DNA from 4 places in the Dehalobacter sp. DCM genome. Region 4 is predicted to be linked to each of the others. Evidence: riboswitches for the same ligand, from Rfam matches in the RefSeq annotation. Region 4 holds a riboswitch; each other region holds the start of a gene.
The links. Region 4 has a riboswitch for cyclic di-GMP ahead of nhaB (sodium/proton antiporter NhaB). Riboswitches for the same ligand answer to the same signal wherever they lie in the genome.

Region 1 (5,700 bases), 1.0 Mb from region 4:
ATAAATCGCAATGCCCAACTGGTCTAGTCCCCGGAGAAATTCGAGCACTTGTGCTGTATCCCGTCCGATACGGTCAAGCCTTTTCACGACCAATACATCCATTTGATTTTCGCTTGCGGCCTTCTCGATCTCCAGAAGACCAGGACGGTTTAAATTCAGACCATTACCCAAATCTTCGGCGTAGCCGTCGACGGTAAAGCCCATCTGCTCCGCATAATCATAGAGTTCTTCCTTCTGACTTTTCAAGGTGCCATGTGTATCTTCCGGAGCATCAATCCGGCAATAGAGCCAAGCACGTAATTGTTCTTTCATAAAGACCTCCGTTCCGTATTTAATTAAAAGCCGGAGCTACAACATCCGCAGCTCGGCTTCCGTTACTTGTTGATCTTCTTCATACAAAAGCTTCGTAAATTCATCTTCGTTGGCGGTCAGTATCTCAGATGGCTCTTTTTCCCCCATCTGCATGGGTACCAGCTCTCTCAGGACTTCCTGCAGGAATGCTTGATCGGGGCACTGGTTGATGAACTCTCCAAAGGTATTTAAGATTAGTCTGTCTACCTGATCTGTCAGAACGATTTTATCTGTGTTTTCGCTATGAAGCATGATAAAATTTGCAATGTTTGCAGGGGAGTTCTCGAAATAAAAGACCTGACGCGTTCCGTCATAACCATATACATAGCCGACGGCCAGATCTTTTTCCAGCAATTCACTCAGTGATTTGTTGCTCATAACATTACCTCCTCGTTGGTATTTAATCTTACAAGGACGCGGCAGGATGGGAAAAGAGCATTAAAAATCCTGCCGCGTAGTTTCTAAGATCAAACGATCTCTTGTTCTTCATTTGGCTGCTTCTATTCGACACTACTTCCCGAAGCTAGGGCGGCAGCATAAAACGGCTTGTGGTCAGCAAGCCTCATAGGGATTTCACCTCTCCGTGGTTCTCACCGAGCTGCCCCCATTGCTTGAGTCTGTGGCTGGGCAGAAGTAGCTTTAACACTGTCCGTTTCATGGCGATACGGTCCACCATAGACCGTTTTTTGACCGGGCCTTGCCGCTCGTCGCCTTCGATGCCATCGGTTCGACGGATGTCTGTCACCCATCCGCAGGTAGTCTTGGCGCGCCCATCAATGTCGCTGCCGCTCATCACGGCCGGACAGATCATGTATTTATGCTGTCGGATATGAAATTTTCAAAGAGCGAAAGAGGGATAGAAAAAACCCCCTCACTTAATTGGCCGTTAAGTGAGAGGGTTCAGAACTAAAATTTTAAAATTTTTTAAATATCTATGCCCATCATCTTTCTGAGCTTTTCAAGGATTTTTTCCTGACGTTTACCAACGCCACGTTGCGTCATGCCAATCAATTCCCCATAACCTTGCTGGGTACCCCCATTGAAAAAGATATAGGAAATTAAAGTTTGATCCTCCATTGAAAGCCGCTCTATGCAAGACTTCATATCAGTTATCATGGTGTCTTTGATTGCACGATCTTCCACGCTTTCGCTCTGGTCTGAAAACTGGTAATTCTGTTCTTCAAGCCTATCGAGGGAATCTTCGCGGCTTGGAATGTATGTAACCGTTCCTTTCTCATAGTCGATGCTGCATCGTTCTGTTTTCAGATCATATCTACTGTACTTGATCTTCCGGTCAGATTGCTCCAGTACCTCATAGATTTCTTCTTTCATGTTAGGGTATAGCTTCCTGTAATCGGTCCGTTTTTTGCCTTCTTCCATAAGGCTTGTCCTCCATTTCGTGATTTTTGAAATCCGGAAACGAAGAACAAGCGGCGGTGAACGGCAGTGTGGCATACAGACCGCACTTTGACTGTTTGTGTTTACAGAGAAGAAAAAGTAACCTTCAGGTCGATAACGGTAGAATTGTGTCGAATAAAAAAAGTCCACAATTTGCAAGTCACAAATTGGGGACTTTTTTGTATCATTTTTAACTTGGAGGGGGGCTAAAGAATTTAATCCGTAGTCTTTATTTCAACACCAAAAAAAGTTGCGTATCTCTGGTCATATCCCTAGTCCTTTCTTTCGCCATAAGAAACCGCAAGCGAAAGCAGGGACACCAGTATCTCCAAAACAATTGGACAAAAGCTGTACAAAAAAACACAAAAACCTACCCATGGATGGGCAGGCTTCTGTTACAGCTTCCGGCAGCCAGGCTGTCTTAGCGCTTCATAAGCACCTTAGATCCTATGGCTTTGCGTCCCTACCTTTAGGCAGGTTTGCTCTTAGCACTATTCGATTTAATTTTTATTAAGTTCTCGCATAAGAAAAGGGGGCCAAGTATCCTAAATGTATGTCTAACGGTGCAGTAAAGTCTAGCTCTTCAAAACACCTCTTTTCTGTATAATTCGCCCACTTGAACTTTTATATCAAATATGTGTATAATTACCAATACCATTATATGCCACTTTTAAATAAAATTCAACAATTTAAATGTAAAAAATAGTAAATATTAATGCCGTGTTGTACGCTTAAGGCACAAAAAAACCACCTACCGGCGAAATCGGTAAGTGGCTGTCGTTTTATTTCTGTTGCAATCGGTTTATGTGGTTTAAAATCAATAGCATGTCGCTGTCGCTCAGCGTTTTCAGCCCTTCTACAGCTTTTTGGATCAATTCCGGATTGGATATCCTGTCATCAAAAAACTCCGCCGGAGTGATATCAAAATACTCGCAAATTGAGAAAAGCTCAGTTAACGGTGGAAGTGATTTTCCAGACGTGATATTGTAAATATAGCCTCTGCTGTGCCCCAGGTCATAACTCAACTTATATTCCGATATCCCTTTTTGCAATCTTAACTGCGTAATGCGGTCACGTACATATTTCTCATATTCATGCGTCGACACTGTAATCACCTCCAAAAACATCATAAGTGATAATTTGAGGCGACTAGTCCACGCATATATGTTGTTATGCTTGTAGTAGTCTAAAGATATATGTTACAATCATACATAATATGAAATTTTACACTATTATAAGTGAATTCATCGAATATCCTTGGATGATGACATATTTGCTTGTTGCTCTGCCATTGGATTTCCAATAGAGTCCAAGAATAAGACAGTGCAATAAACCGCAACGGAATATGCCGTTGCAGACAATACAAACATCGAGAAAGGAGAGGACCATATGCTGGGTTCTGATTTTCTTCAGGCAACTCCAGAAGAGAAGCTGATCATTATTCTGGTCTTACTTGGAGCTCTAGCTGTTGTCGGAATTGCTTCCTTAGTTTCCAAGAGAAGGAAGAAAAACTAGCGATGTAACTCCCGGTTAGATTGAGTTCTCCATGTCTTTGTCGGTTAATGCAATGGCTGTGGCATAAACCACACGCAAATCATGTGATGTACATAGATTAAGTATCCGTTCGAGTTTGTCCAGCATTTCCGTGTTCTTTACATCTGCCGGAAAGAATGCCCCATCTACTGAGAAATTCAGCGTGACGGCAATATTGTGGAGAAGCTCTAACGACGGCATTCTGCTTCCTGATTCTAATTGCTTGACATGGACAGGCGTTACTCCAAGCATTTCCGCCAGTTTTTCCTGGGTTAACTTATTTTCTAACCGGGCATTGCGGATGGCAGCCCCAAATTCTTTTCGATTCAACATAATATGCTTTAAGCCTCCTTTATAGTAATCTTAAAGAATACAGTTTAACTTGAAAATTAACGTAAAGTATATTAAAATGCATACTCATAGAATACTATAAAGTTGGCAAACTTATACGCAGCGGAGTAAGCTCCTACGAAAGGAGGCGAATAAGCTATGAAAATCGAAGTGAAAAATACTTCCTCTATCCGTGTTTTGATTTTATCGGATCGATTAATGGAGAAAGCCCAAGAATTAGCAGATTATATGACTTCAACCGGGGTTCAGGTCGTTGCTCTGACAACATCTAAGGAGCAGACATTGATATTCTGCGATGAGCGTATTGATTTTCTCATTATTGCAGGATACTTAAAAAACCGGCAGAATTATGGCATAATAGAAGAGTGTAGAAATCGGAGGCTCCCGGTCATCACGGTGCAGTGGGCGATGTTGGATTCTCTGATCTCTGACTACTGCAGAACGTATAAGATCCCGTTACGATTTGAACGCACTTTGCCAATGGATGAATTCATACTGTTCTTGCGGCAGCACCGCCCTTCACATATGATCCTTCCATATGAGGATAAATCGGCAATTCAGCAGGACTTTAAACCTGCTGACAGACACAAGAAAATTCTTATTTCAAGAATCAGGACGTTTTTGCAACACTGTTTATATTCTTGACATCAGTATTTTATAAAAGGAATCGATAAGTATGATATTTGATAGTTTAACGCAAGCAGTGGCATCCATAGGGATGCTACAAAAATATTATCCTGTTACTCGAATTTGGGATGGCAGCCATAAGCAAATGCTTTATGAAAGCGAGGAAACCGATAACCCCAAGGAAGCTCCCGTCTCATTCGAGGGATTTCATGAAGCAACATTCTCTATCAGAGAAAATGACGGCCTGCTTGAAATCGTCACCAGCATACCGATTACTATCGGCGGTCAGACTTGCTGTCTGGAGCTTATTCATCTCGGTGACATGAGAACCGGCTCGACCTCGCTTGAGCATATGCAAAAATTAGCAATCACAGACCCTCTGACAAATTTATATAACCGCAGGTATATTGACGAACAGCTTCCAATCGATTTAGAACGAACTTTCCGAAACAGTGATCCTATTTCGTTTATATATGCGGATATCGACTTCTTCAAAAAAGTCAATGACCAGTATGGACATATTGCCGGCGATCACATCCTGAAACAAATCGCATGTGTATTTCTCCGGCATATCCGAAAGAAGGATGGATGGGTGGCCCGTTATGGCGGGGATGAACTACTGGTTTGTCTGCCAGAGCTCAGCCGAAATACGGTCGTGAAAATAGCAAACCGCCTGCGCCATTCAGTGGAGAGTAAACGTTTTTATATCAATGATATTCACATAAAGATTACCTGCAGCTTTGGCGTACAAACCATAGATAAAACTAGCGGCGTCCATACAGTCGATCAGGTGGTGGAGCTTATGGACAAAAAACTCTACCAAGCAAAAAAGAAAGGCAGAAACAAAGTCGCATTATGAACTGCATTCGCAAGTCAGGCACTAAAAGAATACCTTCAGGCAAATAAAATCTCAGGAAGCTTTCGTCAGAAGCTGCCTGAGATTTTTACTGTATTATCGGCTGCGTTTCCTCAAAGAGCTTTTCAGGGCAATAATCGTGTCGGCAATAACTCGAACCTCTTGTTCACTGCAGTCCTGAACCGTCTGTGTAATTTCATTCTCAAAAATTTTCTTTGCCTTATCAAGGCTGTCACACACCAAGTCATCCAGCGATACGTTCAATGCGTTTGCGACCTGTACCAATGCCGGAAGGCTGACCTTTGTGTTACCGGTTTCGATGTGACTCATATGCGTCATCGAAAGTCCGGCCAGTTCTGCCAGCCGCTCCTGGCTCATACCGATTCGGGCTCTCGCGTCTTTTATCCTCTGCCCGATAGCCTTATAGTCCAGTTCCATAAACTCACCGTCCTTATTTTAACTGATTACTTGTATTGTATGCACAGTTGGCATATAATGGAATAGCCTTTATGCACATTATGACCACATAATTAAAACGGGAGTGAAAAAATGAATACGTTAGCTTGCGCGTTTGCAGGGCATAA
Region 2 (5,700 bases), 380 kb from region 4:
CCCAGTCCCACCGGTTTGTGCAGCAGGAAGATGATTCTTCCGATCCCCTTGGGGATTCTTTTTTGTTCAATGAGCGCAATCGCTTCATCCAGTGACTGATTGCTCAGTACATAATGAATATTGGTGTGAACACCTTCATCCAGTAAGGCAGCGATAGCCTTTAGCGTATATTCTGAACGATACCAACTGACTGCGGCGGCTCCGCAATATTCAGCGATCAGGCGTGCCTTGACCGAAGTGAGCCCGAGCCCGGATGTTGTCATATTCGGAACGACCCCAGCCTCGCGTGTACTGACCAGGATTGCTTCAAAATCGTCATGCATGTCCGGATCTCCTCTGCCTCCGAGAGCAATCTGACATACATGGCCTTCACACTGCCGGATTATCGCTTTGTAATCCAATAAAGACATGTTCGGCTCGTGTTTATGCCATCCATCCTGATAGCACTGAACGCCCGACTGCACGCACAGACCGCTGCCGCCATGATCACAATGGCCCATGATGCCAATGTCCAGCAGATGAGGCATTTCCGCCATAAAGGGTTCTTCCCCGGTATCTTCACCGTTCTCGTTCAAAACATTGCTGCGAATATATAAGCCGGTATCCGCGTCAAATTGTGTTTCAAAGCCGTATGTCCGATCTTTAAATTTACGCATCGGCTTGTTTGGATTTCATGACCACTATCAGTACTAAGCCGGCGACCACGGCAATCGCCCCCAGGATATACCCTATATTCTCTCCCAACGGCTTTCTCAGAACGGCAAGCAGAATACTGCTCAGAAAGCCAAGCGTCAGTCCGCTGAGCGCTACATAAATATGATGATTGCGTACTGGGCTTGGTTTACGCAGCAAGACAAACAGATCATTCATAACGACGCGTCCGGTCATAAACGGAATACTACGCGGTCCATCACCAAGCGCTTTCATTATGGCAAATGCAATAGCCAGTGAAACCGCGATTTTATCAATCGCATTGTTCCGTGTCAGAAAATTAGAGATCATCGCAGCAAGACCGGCGAATAGGATCAGAATGCCGAGACTGCGTGCCCCGACTTCCGCCCAATTTTTTTGCAAATCAGGTATCAGCGATGTAAAATTTGTTTTTACTTTACGGAAGCCCTCTCGCCGTACGCGCCGGACTAAAGGGACGATGACGCGAAGAACGACAGTGGCATAGATGGCTTTCCCGATAAAATTATTGTAAGAAGCCGTCAGAAAGACCAAAACCAGTATGATCTTATCCAGGAACATCCACAGCGGCGCCAATGCAGGTGCCGCAGCCATCATCTTATACGCGCTGAACGTTCCTAATCCCGTCCATATTACAAGAATAATCGGTATCATCCACCCGTATTTCCGTAATATCGGCGGCAGAGATTGGGCAACATTATGCAGTCCAAGTTTCAGCAGATTTATTGTCGATCGGGGATCTCCCACCTCCAGTCCCTGGAGCTCCATACGCCGTTCTTTCTTCTTTTTTTGTGTCAGATCAGAACCATTATATCCCTGAGGCCGGGGTACAGGTTCAGGTGCAGGATCACTAAGAATCCTTAGTGGTATTGCCGGTGGCGGTAGTATTACCGTAACATCGGTTTCGTTGGACACATTCTCTCCTCCATTCGTAACTAATCATCAATAAACCCTACGTCATTTTGAGCCACAACCATCAAATTCGAATATTTTTCTCTAAAAAACATTTAATTCCTTCATGTAAACTTGTATCCGCGAGCATTTGTCATTGACATATGCAGGCGAACGATGCCGCAAATGGATTGACAATCGTCGGAAAATTCAATAGAATTATTTCAACAATAAATGTTTCGAAATGAATATATATTTATGACGACAAGAGCACACCAGCTGAAAGGCTGGGCCGCAAAGTCATGGGTCTAAAGCATTTATGCCAGGATTGCCAGACTGCCGAACCATAGAGAGCATTAAACAAGCATCTATGATTCATTGATCGCTTGTTTTTTTGTTTTATTCTTTTAAGAAATGGAAGTGAAATGTTGATGCCGCGCGGCTTAAGAATCTTTCTTTGTATAACAGCTTCCCTGATCCTAGTCCTTTCATCACAGATACCTGCTTTGGGCAACACGGAAGAGACCACCATCCGTGTCTCCGGGCAAGATCGCTATGCAACCGCTGCCGCGATCGCCCATACCGGCTGGACACAATCGGATTATGCAATTATTGTCAGTGGCGATAATTACCCGGATGCTTTGGTTTCTGCTGTAACAGCTAAACAGTTCAATGCACCGATCTTGCTCGCAACAAAAAAATCCCTGCCGTCAGCGACCAAACAAACCTTAACTGATCTTCAAGTGAAATGTGTGATTCTTATCGGCGGGACTGCTGTCTTATCGAATACGCTTCAGTTGGAATTACAGAAGATGGGAATAACTGTAACCCGTTGGGCTGGCCCTGACAGGTATGCGACCTCCGTTGTCGTAGCCAGTCAATCCGTTAATACGTCAGAAATTTTTATCACATCAGGCGATGGCTTTACGGATGCCCTTTCGGTATCTTCCATCGCCGCCTGCAAAAACGTACCGATAATTTTAGTCTCAAAAGACCGTATCTCACCGGAAGCAGAAGCATATATCCAATCTCATCCGATTACCAATACGTATGTGATCGGTGATACCGATATTATCAGCGATAATGTCGCTCAAATGTTCCCAAATCCGGAACGGATCACCGGGGTAAATAAATATGATCGAAACATTGCCGTCATCAACCGCTTCGGCTGTGACGTACCTGGACCTAACGTCATGATCGCGACCGGTGAGGACTACGCAGACGCTTTGTCCGGATCAGCCTATGCCGCAAAGACGAACTCGCCGATTGTTCTTGTCAGTTCAACCCTATCCGCTTCGACCCGCTCGTATTTTGATTCCAACACCTCGGGGAAAACGCTCTGCATTCTGGGCGGCGAGTCCGCAATAAGCAATTCCACCATTGATAAACTAATCTCTGAAAATGGATATCGTTATTCGAATAATCGTCGCAGCATGAAACATTCCCGTGAATGGGACAACACCTCAGACTTTTATCCCGAGGAATCTTCCGATCCGCTGCTTGATCTGGGATATACAGAAGAAAAATACATCCTGGTCTTTGGTTCTCTAAGCAATCCGGTCTATCCAAGTGCCACTGAGTCCGTTCAGCATATGACGACGATTTCTGTCGATGTCTGGCTATTGAAAGCAAGCGGTGAAAAGTACTCAGGAAAACGCACATTGACCGTCAATAAGGCTATTGCCGACCGGATTCAGTCAGTATTCAAAGAAATCTATGAAGGCCCGGAAAAATTTCCAATTTATAGCGTTCAGGGATATGCCTGGCGCCCGGAACCGACCTCGGAGCACCGCTGGGGACTGGCCGTTGATATCAACCCGAATGAGAATTATATGATTACCAACACCGGCGTTATCAAGGCTGGATCTTTCTGGAAACCGGGAATAAGTCCATACTCAATTCCATTAAACGGCGACGTTGTAAACGCTTTCAATAAATACGGCTTTACCTGGGGCGGAAACGCCTGGCACTCGTCAAATGATTATATGCACTTTTCCTATCTGGGGAGATAAAATCTACTCTACTCTACTCTAAAAACAATTTGTAACATTTTAACGTAACCGTCAAATAAGCAGGTGTATAGAAATAGAGCAAAGAACAGTGTAAACTGAAATCTTTGCTCTATTTGCAGACAGCTTGAATTTTGGGATTCCACGAATATCATTGGCAGGGCATCATCGAAGTATCTCGAAGATGTGACCAGCAATTACAGTGTTTTATGGCTATTTACTTATTTTTTTACTTAAATAAATCCTCAATAATAGATTGTGGAATCGCGCCCGTACCACCACAGATGATTGCATCCGTATACGCTTGAGAGTCCAAATATTCCTCAATCAGCTGCATTTCTCCTCCTACGAGAAGTACCGGAGAGTTATAATGAGCAGCCAAGGTCGTGCCGGAAAGCGCATCCGGGAAGTCCGTTCCGGTTGCCAGCAATACCTTTTTTGTATCAAGGTTAAAGTATTTGGCAATATTCAGCGCTGTCAGATAACGGTTCTGACCTTGGATCCGAATCGCTGAGCCAGAAGACAAGCCCGTTAGCTGCTGAAGCTTCTGAGCCAAGGCTTCGGAGACTGCGCCGCTGCCGCCTATGAAATAGATTTTACCCGGCGCAAGGTTTTTTAAATAATCAAGGGAGGCCTGATTAAGAGAATCCTTGCCGCTGAGCAGAACAGGATAGCCGAGCGAGGCTGCAATGGAGCTGATGCTCAAAGCATCCGGGAAATTTTCTCCGGTAGTAATAAATACAGGAGTCCCCTTCGCAACATTGAGTTTCTTGAGTATTTCCAGATTGGTCAGATATCGATCCTGGCCGGAGATCCTTTGGATATTCTTTACCCCCATCTCCCTCAGGGCAGCGAGAAGTTTTTCGGATACTGCGCCCTGTCCGCCCAAAATATAGAGCGTACCGTTTTCGGTCAGATGTGTCCTAATATAGTTGAGTACTTCCTGACTGTCCTGCGCTGAATTGCCTCCCAGTAGAATCGGCGCATCCAGCAGGTTGGCCAGGGAGCTTCCTGATAAGGCGTCGGGGAAATTGAATCCGGTGGCCAGAATACAATGATTAATAGGGCCGCTATAGAGGCTTTCGGCAATGGATACTGAGGTAGCAAAACGGTCCGAACCGCTTAGCCTCTGGGTAACTACATTAACCCTTGACTCAGGAAAGATATTGGGTGAAGTCGGTTGTTTCCAAAATACAGCAGACAATTCCGGATAATTGCCGGAAGCTTGCAGCCATGTATAAAGCGTTTGATCAGAGACTGCATTTAAAGCACTATTTAATGTATCTCGGAAACCTGTTGCTTTCATTGCGGCATCAATCATTTTTCCGGTCGTCGCTGTAGAATTGTCGCTGCCTGCTTGAGCCCCTGCACCGCAGGTATCAAGCCAATAGGAATCCGAAATCGTGCTTGCGCCTTCGGTTTGACCTGAGATACCGCCGATTTCAGCAGTCCCGCCCGCTGCCGGTGTTGCATCAACGCTTCCAGCATTATAACAAACAGATATGTTGGAACTGTATTGTGTTTGTCCCGCAATACCGCCTGCACGGTTGTTGCTGCTGCCTGTTGCAGAGATATCACTGCCTTCAGTGCTATAGCAGTTAATAATGGAGGCATTTTCGCTTAAATTCCCAGCTATGCCTCCTGCACAAGCCCTTGTTGTGCTACCCGAACTTGGAATTGTCGTGGCTAGGATATTACCGCCTTTATAGCTGGAATTTTTGATGACTCCATCACGCGCATAACCGACAATACCACCTGCAAACGATGAAATCCCATTATTCAGAATCGTAACTTGTGCAATAGCCGTAACGTTGCCGGTAAAGGAACAATTATCTATTACAGGCCTGCTGCCGCCTGAACTGAACATTGAAGCAGCAATGCCGCCTGTCATCGAACTTGTTGCATACCAGTTAACTTGATAGATGACGTTGCCTGATACATCGAGGTTCTTAATAGCTGCATCGCCGACAAGTGCGCCGAACAGTCCTCCTGACTTATTCGTCGTAAATGCAAACTGGTTGACATTTAGGTTGGTAATAGAATGTCCATTTCCATTATAAACCCCTGTGAAAGGAGTATCATAAGTAAGCCCGATAGGTGTCCAGTCAAT
Region 3 (5,700 bases), 2.2 Mb from region 4:
ACAAATTACAGGCTGGCGACCCTATCTACATTACCTATAAAACGAAAGTGTATACGTATCTGGTGGAAACCGTCAAACCCATCGCGATCAATGACTGGAGTCTGATCGAACCTACCGAGGAAAACGTATTGACGCTGACGACGTGCCACACCAAGACAGAACGGCTTGCAGTCAGGGCCGAACTGGAGAAGATAACCGACAAAAAATAATGTCGAAACCAGTTGGTTTAATCGGATTAAATTTTGTTTGCTTGGATTAAAAGCTGTATTGTAGAAACAAATGAGTTAATATATAATAAATTAACACAAATAGTAAAATTATGGGTATGGAAGAAAAAAATGATACATGCAATTGAAACCGACCAAAAACCATATAAAGATGATCGGATCATCATCCGTACCTTTGGGCAGTTTTCTGTCAAACGAGGCGGTACTGTTTTGTCTGCAGAATCCCATAAATCGCAGAAGATGTGGGATCTTTTTAAGTACTTTATAACCAATCGCGGTAAAAATATCATGCCGGAAACCATCCAGGAAACGCTGTGGCCGGATCAAGACTACGAGTATTCCAATAAAGCGTTTCGGACGATGATTTATCGGCTGCGTAAAGAATTAAACAAAGGGGAACCGGATGAAGCCGATGCCAAAGACAATGACAGCCAATTGATTATTTACTCCCATGGCTGTTATGGCTGGAATCCGGATGCCAATTTCCAGCTGGATATCGACGAATTCGAGAAGAATTATGCCACAGCCAAAATGAGCAATGGGTCCGATCTCGAAAAAGCCCTGAGCTGCTACCAGAGCATACTCGCCATGTATCAAGGGTGTTACCTGTCGGAGTCCATGTATACCGAATGGACGATCCCGCTCCGAAATCACTATCGCCGCTTATATCTCCAGGCGATGGAAGATTACTGCGCCCTGCTGAATGATCGGGGCCAGGTCAAAGCAATTATTGAAGTGTGTGAAAAAGTTATTTTAAACGAGCCTCTGGAAGAGGAATTTCACATTCTGCTGATGGAAGCCCTGCTGAAAGAGGGAAAAGTAAAGGATGCCCGCCAGAACTATGAATACATAACCAGTAAGCTGTATCAGGAGCTTGGTGTCCGGCCGTCGGCCGAACTGAAGAATCTGTACAACCGGATCACCGCCAAGGATAAATCTGCCCGGGCGGATATTGACTCCGTGCAGGAGGAAATGACCAGCAGCAATGACGACAGCGGACCGTTCTTCTGCGATAAAGAGACCTTTAAGTCTATCTATGATCTGGAAAGACGCCGTGTGGAACGTAACGGGCAATCCGTGTTTACCGTGCTTTTATCTCTCCAGCTGAGCGGCAGGGCGGAATTGGATCGGAGCCGCGCCGACAAAGCGTTTGCGATCTTAAAAGATATCTTAGCCAGAAGCCTGCGTAAAGGTGACGTCTGTGCGATGTGGGGCGAACTGCAGTACATTCTGATCCTTCAGGGAATCAATGCGGAGAATACGAAGATGGTTGTGGGTCGTATCGAGATGGCCTTCCGTGAACTGACCCGGCAGAATGAAGTTGTTTTGCGTGCGCGGTATCAGCCGATTGTGGCGAACCAGAATATCAGTGATTATTTTAATAAGGAATAAAAAACTATCCTGCTCCGCTGACGCTGGCATACATTGCTTTGCCTGATCTTATGTTTTTGAATGTTGGTTTTGTATGTTTGATTTGTATGATTTGTTTTAAGAGTTAAAAGAAAGCCGCTGCGTTTGCAGCGGCTTCTTTCAGTGGAAATGTATATGAGTAGTCTATGGTCAATGTTAATTGTTATGTTATTATGATATCTTCCGGATAGTCAATGATTTATTAGTAAAGCGTTACTTTCGTCAGCTGGTGTGTCTTATTGAATGTTGCGGGGTTCATACCGATATATTTTGATGTGCTGGCGACAACGAATTTGCTGTTTTTGATATAGCCGGCATCCCAAGTGGTGTCGACACTGAGCCATTCGCCGTCAACGTTAACTTCATTCCAGGCATGCAATTCATATTTCTTTTGGGAACTGCTCCAGGCATTTCCGTATACGACCCGGGTCTCGATGCCGGAGGCTCTGCATAAGGCTGCGAAAGCGAAGGAATAGTCACGGCAGGTACCCAGTTTTCTGTTGATAACATCCGTGGCGGAGTAATTGCCGATTTTCCCGGCGTAGTAGGCTTGGGTGTCGTACTTGATATTCTTGGTAACCCAGGAATGGATCGCTTTGACTTTCTGCATTTCGGTCATGCTATCGGTGGTCAGAGAATTGGCAAGATTGATAACGGCTTTATTATCGCTGTTGACCAGACCGGATGGCGTCAGATTGAAATAATCGTCTGTGGATGTATTTTGCACTTCAAAACGGATGCGTCCGTCAAATTGCTTGTTATTGTCGCCAACCCAGACGGTATAAGTACCTGCACCGAAGCGCAGCCAGATTTCTTTGGAAAATGAGCCATTATAAACGGTGATCGGATAGGTGGTGATCTCACCGGCCGGACCGCGCAGGCATACCCAGACAGAGCGCAAGGAGCTTGTTCCGGCAATGGTAAAGGACCGGTCATATTGGAGATTATTGGCTGAAGGAGAAGTCACTTGTACCGTTTCAGTCTGAAAACCGATACTGTATGCTGCCTCTGCTTTGGCACTGCCCAGCGGCAGGAAAAACAAGGCGGTCAGAATAACGGCGATTACTTTTACGGTGATATTTTTCTTAAACATATGTATCCTCCTTCTACTTGCTCGTCAAATCTTGAAAATATAAACGCCCGCTTCGGGGGTCACCTAAAGCGGGCGTTTAAACAGCATAGACTGCTGTCCTGCACTTTCGGTAACCCGGCGACCATACCCCAAAGGATTTAGGCCCGTAGCTTTGCGTCCCCGCCTTTCGACGGGTTTGCCAGTATCGTTTTGCTGTTATTTAGTTTGATGGTGTTGTTTCATGAACAGAAAAAACACCTGACTCGGATGCCGAATCAGGTGTTATCTTTACCTATTAACTCCACTTTCGGCAACCCGGCGACCATATCCCGAAGGATTTAGGCCCGTAGCTTTGCGTCCTTGCCTTTCGACAAGTTTGCTATTATCGCTTTGTAAAGTCATTATAATCCATATTTTGAGTGAATGCAATCATTTTCTTAAAATATTTTCAATAATTTGCCATAACCTATTGATATATTACTGCTTAGACTCTTTCCTTTAACAGCGGATAGAGCTCCGGCGAGCTGACCGTGTTGATCCATCCCATGGACCAGCCGCCGATTCCGCCCAGATTGTATTGATCCATGATATCCAGTTTCACGCTCCAACTGAGACGGTCATCAAAATAACAGGTCCGGTTATAGCCGTTCTCATCGGTATACTTGAAAGTGGGGATGCCCACCGGGTCTGTCAGGGTTGTGTAACGGGTGATCGTTGCACCGCATTGTTCTGCCGTTTGCGTGGCCATTGCCCAGCCAAACGTTTTATAGAGCCATTTTGTCGGATCGGTGGTATCCTTGCGCCAAGCTCTGCCGTAATAAGGAACGCCCATCAGAATCTTTTCCGAAGGGATCTCGGTCACGGCATAGGATATGACCTTCTTCATCCAATCCGGCGGTGCGATGGGTCCGGGTTGGGAGGTCGAGTAATCATAAGTCATGATTTGGATATAGTCGGTGTACTGAGCCAGGTCCGCGTAATTATACTCGTCATACCACCATTCCACGGCAGGATCTGTTTTGGACATGACAGAGACCATCACCAGCTTGCCAATGGGGTGGAGGCTGGCATAGAGCTCCTGCATTAAACTGGTAAGCCCTGCTTCGGATTTTTCCGATAACGCTTCCATATCAATTAAAATACCATCCGCATTGGTTTCTTTTACTACCTTTAAGGCACTGGCGGCAAATGTACTGCGTTTCACGGGGTCCTGCAGCATTTTGTCAGCGGTACTGCCGCTGGCCATGGCCATCGGAACCACACGGGCACCGTTGCTCTGCCCCAAGGAAACAAGGTATTTGGGTATATCAGAACTACTGAAACGATAGGCAAAACTGCCATCCGGGTTAATAGAGGTAATACTGCCGTCACTCTGTCTAGCTCCCAAAAAATTGGGAACTAATATATCGATATAATCCCCGACGTAGCCGGGCACATAAGAAAGCTGTGTTTCGTAAGTTGACGTGCTGGCATAGCCATCCCAGAACTGCAGGGAGATACGGGAAGTAATTTTTCCTGTTCGTATTATATTTTGCACTTTCGGATTAATCACATCCCAGCCGCCGAGCAGATAGAAACTGCTGACGCTGCTGCGGTTCGTATTAATATAGGATGCGGTTGGCGTATTGAGCAGTTTATTTTCGTCTTTGGGTACCAGCAGGATCGGATTATTATTCCGGGCTGCCAGGACGGATCCGGCCAGGGCATCCGGGAAGTTATCGCCGGTGGCTACGATGATCTTATCTTTATTAAAAGGAAGAGTGTTTAAGATGGCCACATTGGTCTTATAGCGATCCAGGTCGCTGATCCGGGTTACGTTATAAGAGGCTGCTTGCAGTTGAGTCGCTATGTCTTTGCTGATGGCGCTCTCACCGCCGATTAGGGTGATTTCGGTGACACCCATTTTCTTTAAGGCATTCAGGGTTTCTGTCGGGACTTTTTTGGTGTCCGTCAGCAGGAGCGGAATACCATTGGCGGCCGCGTAGGAAGAAATGCTGAGTGCATCCGCGAACACCTGACCGGAAGCCAGAAAAGCCCGCGAACTGTTTTCCACGGAAGTGATGGCGATATTGGCGGCAGTCTCGTAACGATTGCTTCCCTTAATGCGCACAGTGGAAATGCCATTGGCTTTGAGCGCGCTTTCCACATCCGCTGAGATTGCACCGGTCCCGCCCAGAATAAACACCTTGGAGGTATTCAGGCGTTTCATTTCCTGCAAAACCTCCGGACGCAGGGTTTTGGAATGAGTCAGCAGCAGAGGCCCGCCACCGACCACCGCGCTGTTGGCCAGGACTGCTCCGGCCAGTGCGTCAGGAAAAGCATCCTCACGTGTCAACACTACATTGTATGCATCCGACCAGTTATTAGAGGATATCTCCACCGCCGTTTCGGCCCGGCTGTCACCGGCGAAACGCGTATAAGTCTGAGAGATACCGTCTTCAGCGTATGCCTGGGGGATGGGACTGATGGTCCCCAGTAAAATATTCGAAGCAATAAAAGAAGCCAGGGTCAAAGTGGTAATTCCTTTTTTCACCAGCCGCTTCATTGCTGTTTCGTGCCTATTCAGTTTAATGAACATATGCTTTCCTCCATCTGAATGTTGTCTGTTTGGGTTTTCTATTCTATTTTTTGGAACATGGAGTTCCATTTTATACTAATTCTCCGAAAGGGGCTTAAATCCTGTTTGTAAAAAAAGGAAAATGTTTTATTTTGGCGAATCATAAAGAACTATCCGTTCATTTGCTGATAACTAATCGCTAATTTGGGGTAGGTCTGTATGTCACATGCCGCTTTCGGCAGATAGCGCCATCCATGAATTTGCATTACGGAAGTTAAAATTCTTTTGCCTTCCTTGGCGAATTGCAATCGTTAACAGGAAGTTCAAATTCTATTACCATCCGTGGTGAATTTGAACTTAGGACCATCCATGGTCCGTCATCCATGGACCGTTGCGCTGCGCAATCCATGCTCCGCTTGACGCCGGTATGTGAC
Region 4 (5,700 bases):
CCGGATAACGAGATCCTCATCACCGTTGGTGCCAGTGAAGCAATCGATTTAGCCATGCGCGCACTGATCAGTCCGGGCGATGGCGTCTTGATTCCCGATCCTTCGTATGTATCCTATGCCGCCTGTGCCGAACTCGCCGGTGCCGAGGTCCATTATGTTCATTTGCGGGCTGAGCATGAATTCCGTCTTCAAGTTGAGGATCTGCAATCGGCCTATACCCCCAACTGCAAAGTGCTTATTCTTTCATATCCAAATAATCCGACCGGTGCCATCATGACCCGCGAAGATTTGTTGCCGATTGCCCGGTTTGCCTCTGAACATGATTTGATTGTCATTTCGGATGAAATCTATGCCGATCTTTCTTATGGCTATGAACCGACCCCGTTTGCTACACTTCCCTATATGTGGAACAGAACACTGCACGTCAGTGGTTTCTCTAAAGCCTATGCCATGACCGGCTGGCGGATAGGTTATGTTGCCGGACATTCGGATCTGCTTAATGCCATGCTGAAAATACATCAGTACACCATTATGTGTGCACCGATTATGGCCCAAGTGGCTGCCCTTGAAGGGCTCCGTTCCGGCGAATCGGCCAAGAAGGAAATGGTCATGGAGTATGACCGCCGTCGCCGCATTGTGGTCAACGGTTTCCGCGAAATGGGACTAACCTGTTTCGAACCGTTAGGCGCGTTTTATGTTTTCCCGGATATCACAGTGACCGGACTGAGTTCAGAACAGTTTGCCGAAGAATTGCTCAAAGAAGAAAAAGTCGCTGTCGTCCCCGGTACAGCCTTTGGTCCCTGCGGCGAAGGACACATTCGTTGTTCCTATGCTTATTCGACCCAGCAGCTGAACGAAGCACTAAGCCGCATTGCCAATTTTGTGAAAAAGCGAATATAAAAAACTCAATAGAACAAGAACTATCGGAAAAAACCTCCTGAAATGGGTATTCTAAAAAAAGAATATCACGTCAGGAGGTTGTTTTATACCTCTTTGTGTTTAAATCAAATAAACAAAGTAGACATACGCTGAGGCTATTACCACCGAGAGTAACATTAAAGGAAAACCCAGTTTAAAAAACATTTTAAATGTAATTGAAAAACCTTGCTTTTCGGCTAGCCCGGCAACGATCACATTAGCGGATGCCCCGATTAAAGTCCCATTTCCTCCCAAACAAGCCCCTAAAGAAAGAGCCCACCATAGCGGTCTTAGGTTTTCTATCCCGCCCATTTCCCCTATCTTTTGAATCAACGGAATCATGGTGGCCACAAAGGGAATGTTATCTATAAATGCTGAAGCAATCGCAGACAACCACAGAACGGACATAGTAGTTAATGGCAATGACCCGCCGGTAGCATCCAGTGCCTTTTTCGCAATCCATTCAATGATCCCTACATGCTCTAAAGCCCCGACCAGTACAAACAGTCCGGCAAAGAAAAAGATAGTCGGCCATTCGACTGACAATAGGATATCTTCCGGCTCCTCTCGGGTGATCAATAATAAAACGCTGGCACCAGCCAATGCGATGGTTGCGGATTCCAGATGCAACATCCCATGCAGCATAAATCCGCATATTGTAACAGCAAGCACGCCTAAGCATTTGCGTAAAAGAAAATGATCCTTGATCGCTTGACTTTCATCTAAGGACATTATCTTTACTTTTTTATCATCATCCACATGGAATGATTTACGATAAATCAATTTCAAAGCAACCATCGTCGCGATAAAAATGATTACAATAACACCGCCCAGATTAAGGATAAAATCAACAAAAGTCAGGCCAGTGGCACTGCCGATCATGATGTTCGGCGGATCACCAATTAAGGTAGCTGTCCCCCCAATATTCGAGGCAATAACTTGGGTAAGTAAAAATGGAATAGGATTAATACTCAGTTTTTCAGTTATCGAAAATGTAACCGGGACCATCAGCATGACCGTCGTCACGTTATCCAGAAACGCAGATGCGATTGCTGTCAGAACCGCCAGGAACAGCATAATCAACCAGGGATCTCCCTTTGCCAGCTTCGCCGCTTTTAAGGCCAGGAATTCGAACACACCGGTGCGACGGGTAATGCCGACGATGATCATCATTCCAATCAGTAAACCGATGGTATTAAAATCGATGGCTTCAATCGCTTCTTCTTGGTTAAGAATGCCTACTAAAATGACAAAGGCACTCCCGACCAACGCCACTACCGTTCTGTGTATTTTCTCGCTTATGATAAAAGCATAGGTGGTTAAAAAAATTACCGCTGCAACGATAACTTGCGTATTATGTGACATCTTTCTCCTCCATTTTAGAATAAAGATAGCCTTGGGAGCCGATTAGATATTTTAAATTTACTATCTTCCATTTTGTACAATAAGTCGTATAATTACAAGATATTTTTTTAAAAACAATAGGAAAAAGAGCTTACAGACAATACTGACCCAACGAAAGAGTATTCCATCATATCATTTGTGTCGAGAGCTGAAAGTATGCGAAATGCCTAATGAAATTGACTGCTATATCTTATTTAGGTGCAATAAAATAAATTAATAAAGTGCCTATATGAATCGGAACAAAACAATTATCTGAGAGCTTGCTTACAACTATAAAAGAACCTGAAGAAGGTATTATAGCAGGTACATTGTTGCCAGCAGACCTGTAAGAGTCATCACGACGGCGTAAGGCAGAGCCAGTTTCACCATTTCCAGGTAAGACAGGCGAATCAGCGGTGCAAGTGCAGAGGTCAGCAGAAACAGGAATGCGGCCTGACCGTTTGGTGTAGCAACAGAAGGGATATTGGTACCCATGTTAATCGCAACTGCCAGCTTGTTGTATTGCTCCAACGCAATGCCTCCGGCTTGAAACGCTTGCTGGGTCTCAGTCATGTATACCGTAGCAACAAAAACGTTGTCACTGATTGCCGAAAGGACCCCGTTAGCTGCAAAGAAAGCGACAAGCTGATTCTGCCCTTCCATGTTCAGTACCCATTGAATAATCGGCGTAAACAAATGTTGGTCATGAATAACCGCAACAACAGCGAAAAAAACGACCAGCAGTGCAGTAAACGGCAGCGCTTCTTCGAAGGCATGACCGATGCGTTTTTCTTCAGTAACCCCATTGAAGGCGGTAAGCAGGATAATAATCATCAGACCAATAATACCAACTTCCGCCAGGTGCAGTGCCAGAGAGAAGATCAACACAACACCGCACAACGCCATAACAATCAAGCGGACACGTCCGCGCATATTCCTGGCAGCATCTTTCACTTTCACATCCGCTTCCATAACCTTTCGCACAGATCCCGGAAGCTGGTAGCCGTACCCCCCAAACTTGGTAACCTCAAGGATAATCGTGGTCAGAAGTCCCACGATCAATACCGGGATAGATACCGGGGCGCATTGTCTAAAGAAATCGACGAAGTCCCATTGCATAATGGAGCCAATCAACAGGTTCTGCGGTTCACCAACCAGTGTTAGTGCCCCGCCCAGCGCAGTGCCCACAGCACCATGCATCAAAAGATTGCGCAGAAAACCGCGAAACTCGTTTAGGTCCTCATGAAGTTTCTCATCAACACTATGGTCGTGATTAATGTCGTACTCTTCGTATACTTTTTCGCTGGAAGCAAACTTGTGGAAGATGCTATAGAAACCATAGGCCACGGCGATAATCACTGCCGTAACAGTCAGTGCATCCAGAAATGCGGAAAGCACCGCACCCAGTACGGTGAACAGGAATGAAAGTGCAACTTTAGAGTGTACTTTAGTTAAGAGTTTGGAAAACAGGTACACAAGGCCTTCTTTCATAAAATAAATCCCGGCGACCATGAACATCAGAAGAAGAATAACCGGCAGGTTCATTTCAACCTCGTGATAGACTGTATGAGGGTTAGTCAGTCCGAGTACAACGGCTTCGATCGCCAGAAGCCCGCCGGCAGGAAGCGGATAACATTTCAGCGCCATTGCCAGGGTAAAAATAAATTCCACAATCAACACCCAACCGGTAACATACACGCCGGCGGTAAACACCAAAATAGGATTCAACACGAGAAAAGCAAGAATTGTTCTTTTGTACCAGTCCGGAGCGTGGCCCAGAAAATTTGTTTTGAAAGCTTGTCCGATGCCCATTTGTTTCATATGTACTATCCTCCCAAGTGAAATTGAAAGACAACAAAAAGAGAGTAACCCAAAATGGAACTACTCCCCCCCAAGAAGTTCATATTACTTGTAGCCTGGCAGTCATAGCCGCTTACAAGCAACCTTAGACCCATAGCTTTAGCGTCCTTCATTTTCACGAAGTTTGCACCAACCTATACAACATTATATGTATTTGTTGCTTTAACTTTTATATTATACCAAAAAAATATTCTTTTGGATACCCTAATCCTATACTGCACTTATCATCGCAAGACTGTTGCAGCTTTGCTGCGAAATGCAGGGTAGGTTTATTTTGTCTTCCTGAAATAAGCGTAGGTCATTGGTTCACCGACGCCACGGACCTCGCCCGCGATGACTTTGCCCAAAAACAGTGTATGCGTGCCGGTATCCATCGTACTGACTACTTCGGCTTCCATCGTGGCCAGAACATCATCCGGCATGAGGATGCCTGAAGAGCCCCGATGCGCTTTGATCCGTTCAAATTTGTCGGCATCACGGCCAGATCGGTAGCCAAATCTTCGGACTAAATCATGTCCGGTCTGATCAAGGATGGAAACAGCAAACTTGCCACTTTTTGCAATGAATTCATGGGTATAGTTATTCTTATTAATTCCAATCGCAATTTGGACCGGGTCCGATGTGATTTGGAAACACGTATTGGCCGCCTGTCCGTTATCTTTTCCGTCAAATGCTGATGTGATAATAAAGAGACCGTAAGAAATGGTCTGAACAGCTTTAACAATCGCTTCCTCCGGCTTCAAGATTTCTTTCGGAGCAGCAGGTGTGTCGGTGATTTCAGCGGTTTTATGCTCACCTGTTTTATTCTCGCCTTCTTCAACCTTCACAAAATTACTGGAATCGACACCACAAACCGGGCATGTTTCCGGCGGCGCATCCCCTTCATGAATATAACCGCAAACTTCACAACGCCATTTCATCTTTCATCGCTCCTTTTTTGTTTGCTCTTTAGCAATTTATAACCATTATAATCTATTTAACCTGATATTTATATCTTTTTATATCAGCTTCAAATAACATTTAACTATTATGTCTCTTAATCATCGTATTACTTTAACGCTATTACCCTATTTCATCCTGGTGCATTTTTAAAAGATGTTAGTCATCATCCTATCCAATTGCTGCGTATTTACGAAAGACTATAAGTTGGTATATTCCCAGTATACTTTTTTTAAAAAGGTATTCGTTAATTCCATTCGCATTTCTCTCATCGCTTTATCCCGTACAAGGTCTTTATATCTGCCAAAATCCTTTCTGGATAACGCCAGGTCATCGGTATACTTCTCAAGTATATTCCAATCGATCTTCGGCAGATTCTCTTTCTGCCATATGGCTGTTGCGATCAGCTCCTTAAAAATCTTTTCAAATATTGTATTCTGAGCGGCAGTATGCACTTTTCCTGCCTGATAATCGGCTTTCCATAAGATAAGAAAATCGTGAATATTTGTTAATTTAAACGCCCTGCCATCCCAACACAGACTCCATACTAAATCCGCTGCACGCCGTTGAAGCGGTCTTTTGGCCGGCTCTCCTCTGAAT

Region 1: linked by a shared signal. The riboswitch ahead of LPY66_RS13915 (sigma-70 family RNA polymerase sigma factor) and the one ahead of nhaB (sodium/proton antiporter NhaB) in region 4 are both predicted to bind cyclic di-GMP.
Region 2: linked by a shared signal. The riboswitch ahead of LPY66_RS07585 (cell wall-binding repeat-containing protein) and the one ahead of nhaB (sodium/proton antiporter NhaB) in region 4 are both predicted to bind cyclic di-GMP.
Region 3: linked by a shared signal. The riboswitch ahead of LPY66_RS19380 (transglutaminase domain-containing protein) and the one ahead of nhaB (sodium/proton antiporter NhaB) in region 4 are both predicted to bind cyclic di-GMP.

What each region holds. Positions count from the first base shown of each region.
Region 1 covers NZ_CP092282.1:3,011,084-3,016,783, forward strand. Annotated here, with positions in the region: gene LPY66_RS13900 (recombinase family protein) at 1-312, opposite strand, end outside; gene LPY66_RS13905 (resolvase) at 349-729, opposite strand; gene LPY66_RS13910 (hypothetical protein) at 1,008-1,184, shown strand; gene LPY66_RS13915 (sigma-70 family RNA polymerase sigma factor) at 1,276-1,731, opposite strand; cyclic di-GMP riboswitch class I at 2,153-2,243, opposite strand; gene LPY66_RS13920 (helix-turn-helix domain-containing protein) at 2,532-2,855, opposite strand; gene LPY66_RS13925 (LPXTG cell wall anchor domain-containing protein) at 3,139-3,264, shown strand; gene LPY66_RS13930 (helix-turn-helix domain-containing protein) at 3,280-3,615, opposite strand; gene LPY66_RS13935 (hypothetical protein) at 3,772-4,278, shown strand; gene LPY66_RS13940 (GGDEF domain-containing protein) at 4,310-5,119, shown strand; gene LPY66_RS13945 (helix-turn-helix domain-containing protein) at 5,213-5,554, opposite strand; gene LPY66_RS13950 (SLOG family protein) at 5,666-5,700, shown strand, end outside.
Region 2 covers NZ_CP092282.1:1,610,141-1,615,840, reverse strand. Annotated here, with positions in the region: gene LPY66_RS07595 (radical SAM protein) at 1-656, opposite strand, end outside; gene LPY66_RS07590 (hypothetical protein) at 649-1,605, opposite strand; cyclic di-GMP riboswitch class I at 1,841-1,925, shown strand; gene LPY66_RS07585 (cell wall-binding repeat-containing protein) at 2,007-3,593, shown strand; gene LPY66_RS07580 (cell wall-binding repeat-containing protein) at 3,820-5,700, opposite strand, start outside.
Region 3 covers NZ_CP092282.1:4,150,450-4,156,149, reverse strand. Annotated here, with positions in the region: gene LPY66_RS19390 (sortase) at 1-209, shown strand, start outside; gene LPY66_RS19385 (BTAD domain-containing putative transcriptional regulator) at 339-1,619, shown strand; gene LPY66_RS19380 (transglutaminase domain-containing protein) at 1,840-2,730, opposite strand; cyclic di-GMP riboswitch class I at 2,836-2,920, opposite strand; cyclic di-GMP riboswitch class I at 3,016-3,100, opposite strand; gene LPY66_RS19375 (cell wall-binding repeat-containing protein) at 3,194-5,287, opposite strand.
Region 4 covers NZ_CP092282.1:1,987,124-1,992,823, reverse strand. Annotated here, with positions in the region: gene LPY66_RS09280 (aminotransferase class I/II-fold pyridoxal phosphate-dependent enzyme) at 1-900, shown strand, start outside; gene LPY66_RS09275 (ArsB/NhaD family transporter) at 1,000-2,283, opposite strand; gene nhaB (sodium/proton antiporter NhaB) at 2,617-4,122, opposite strand; cyclic di-GMP riboswitch class I at 4,209-4,300, opposite strand; gene LPY66_RS09265 (flavin reductase) at 4,431-5,081, opposite strand; gene LPY66_RS09260 (CCA tRNA nucleotidyltransferase) at 5,301-5,700, opposite strand, start outside.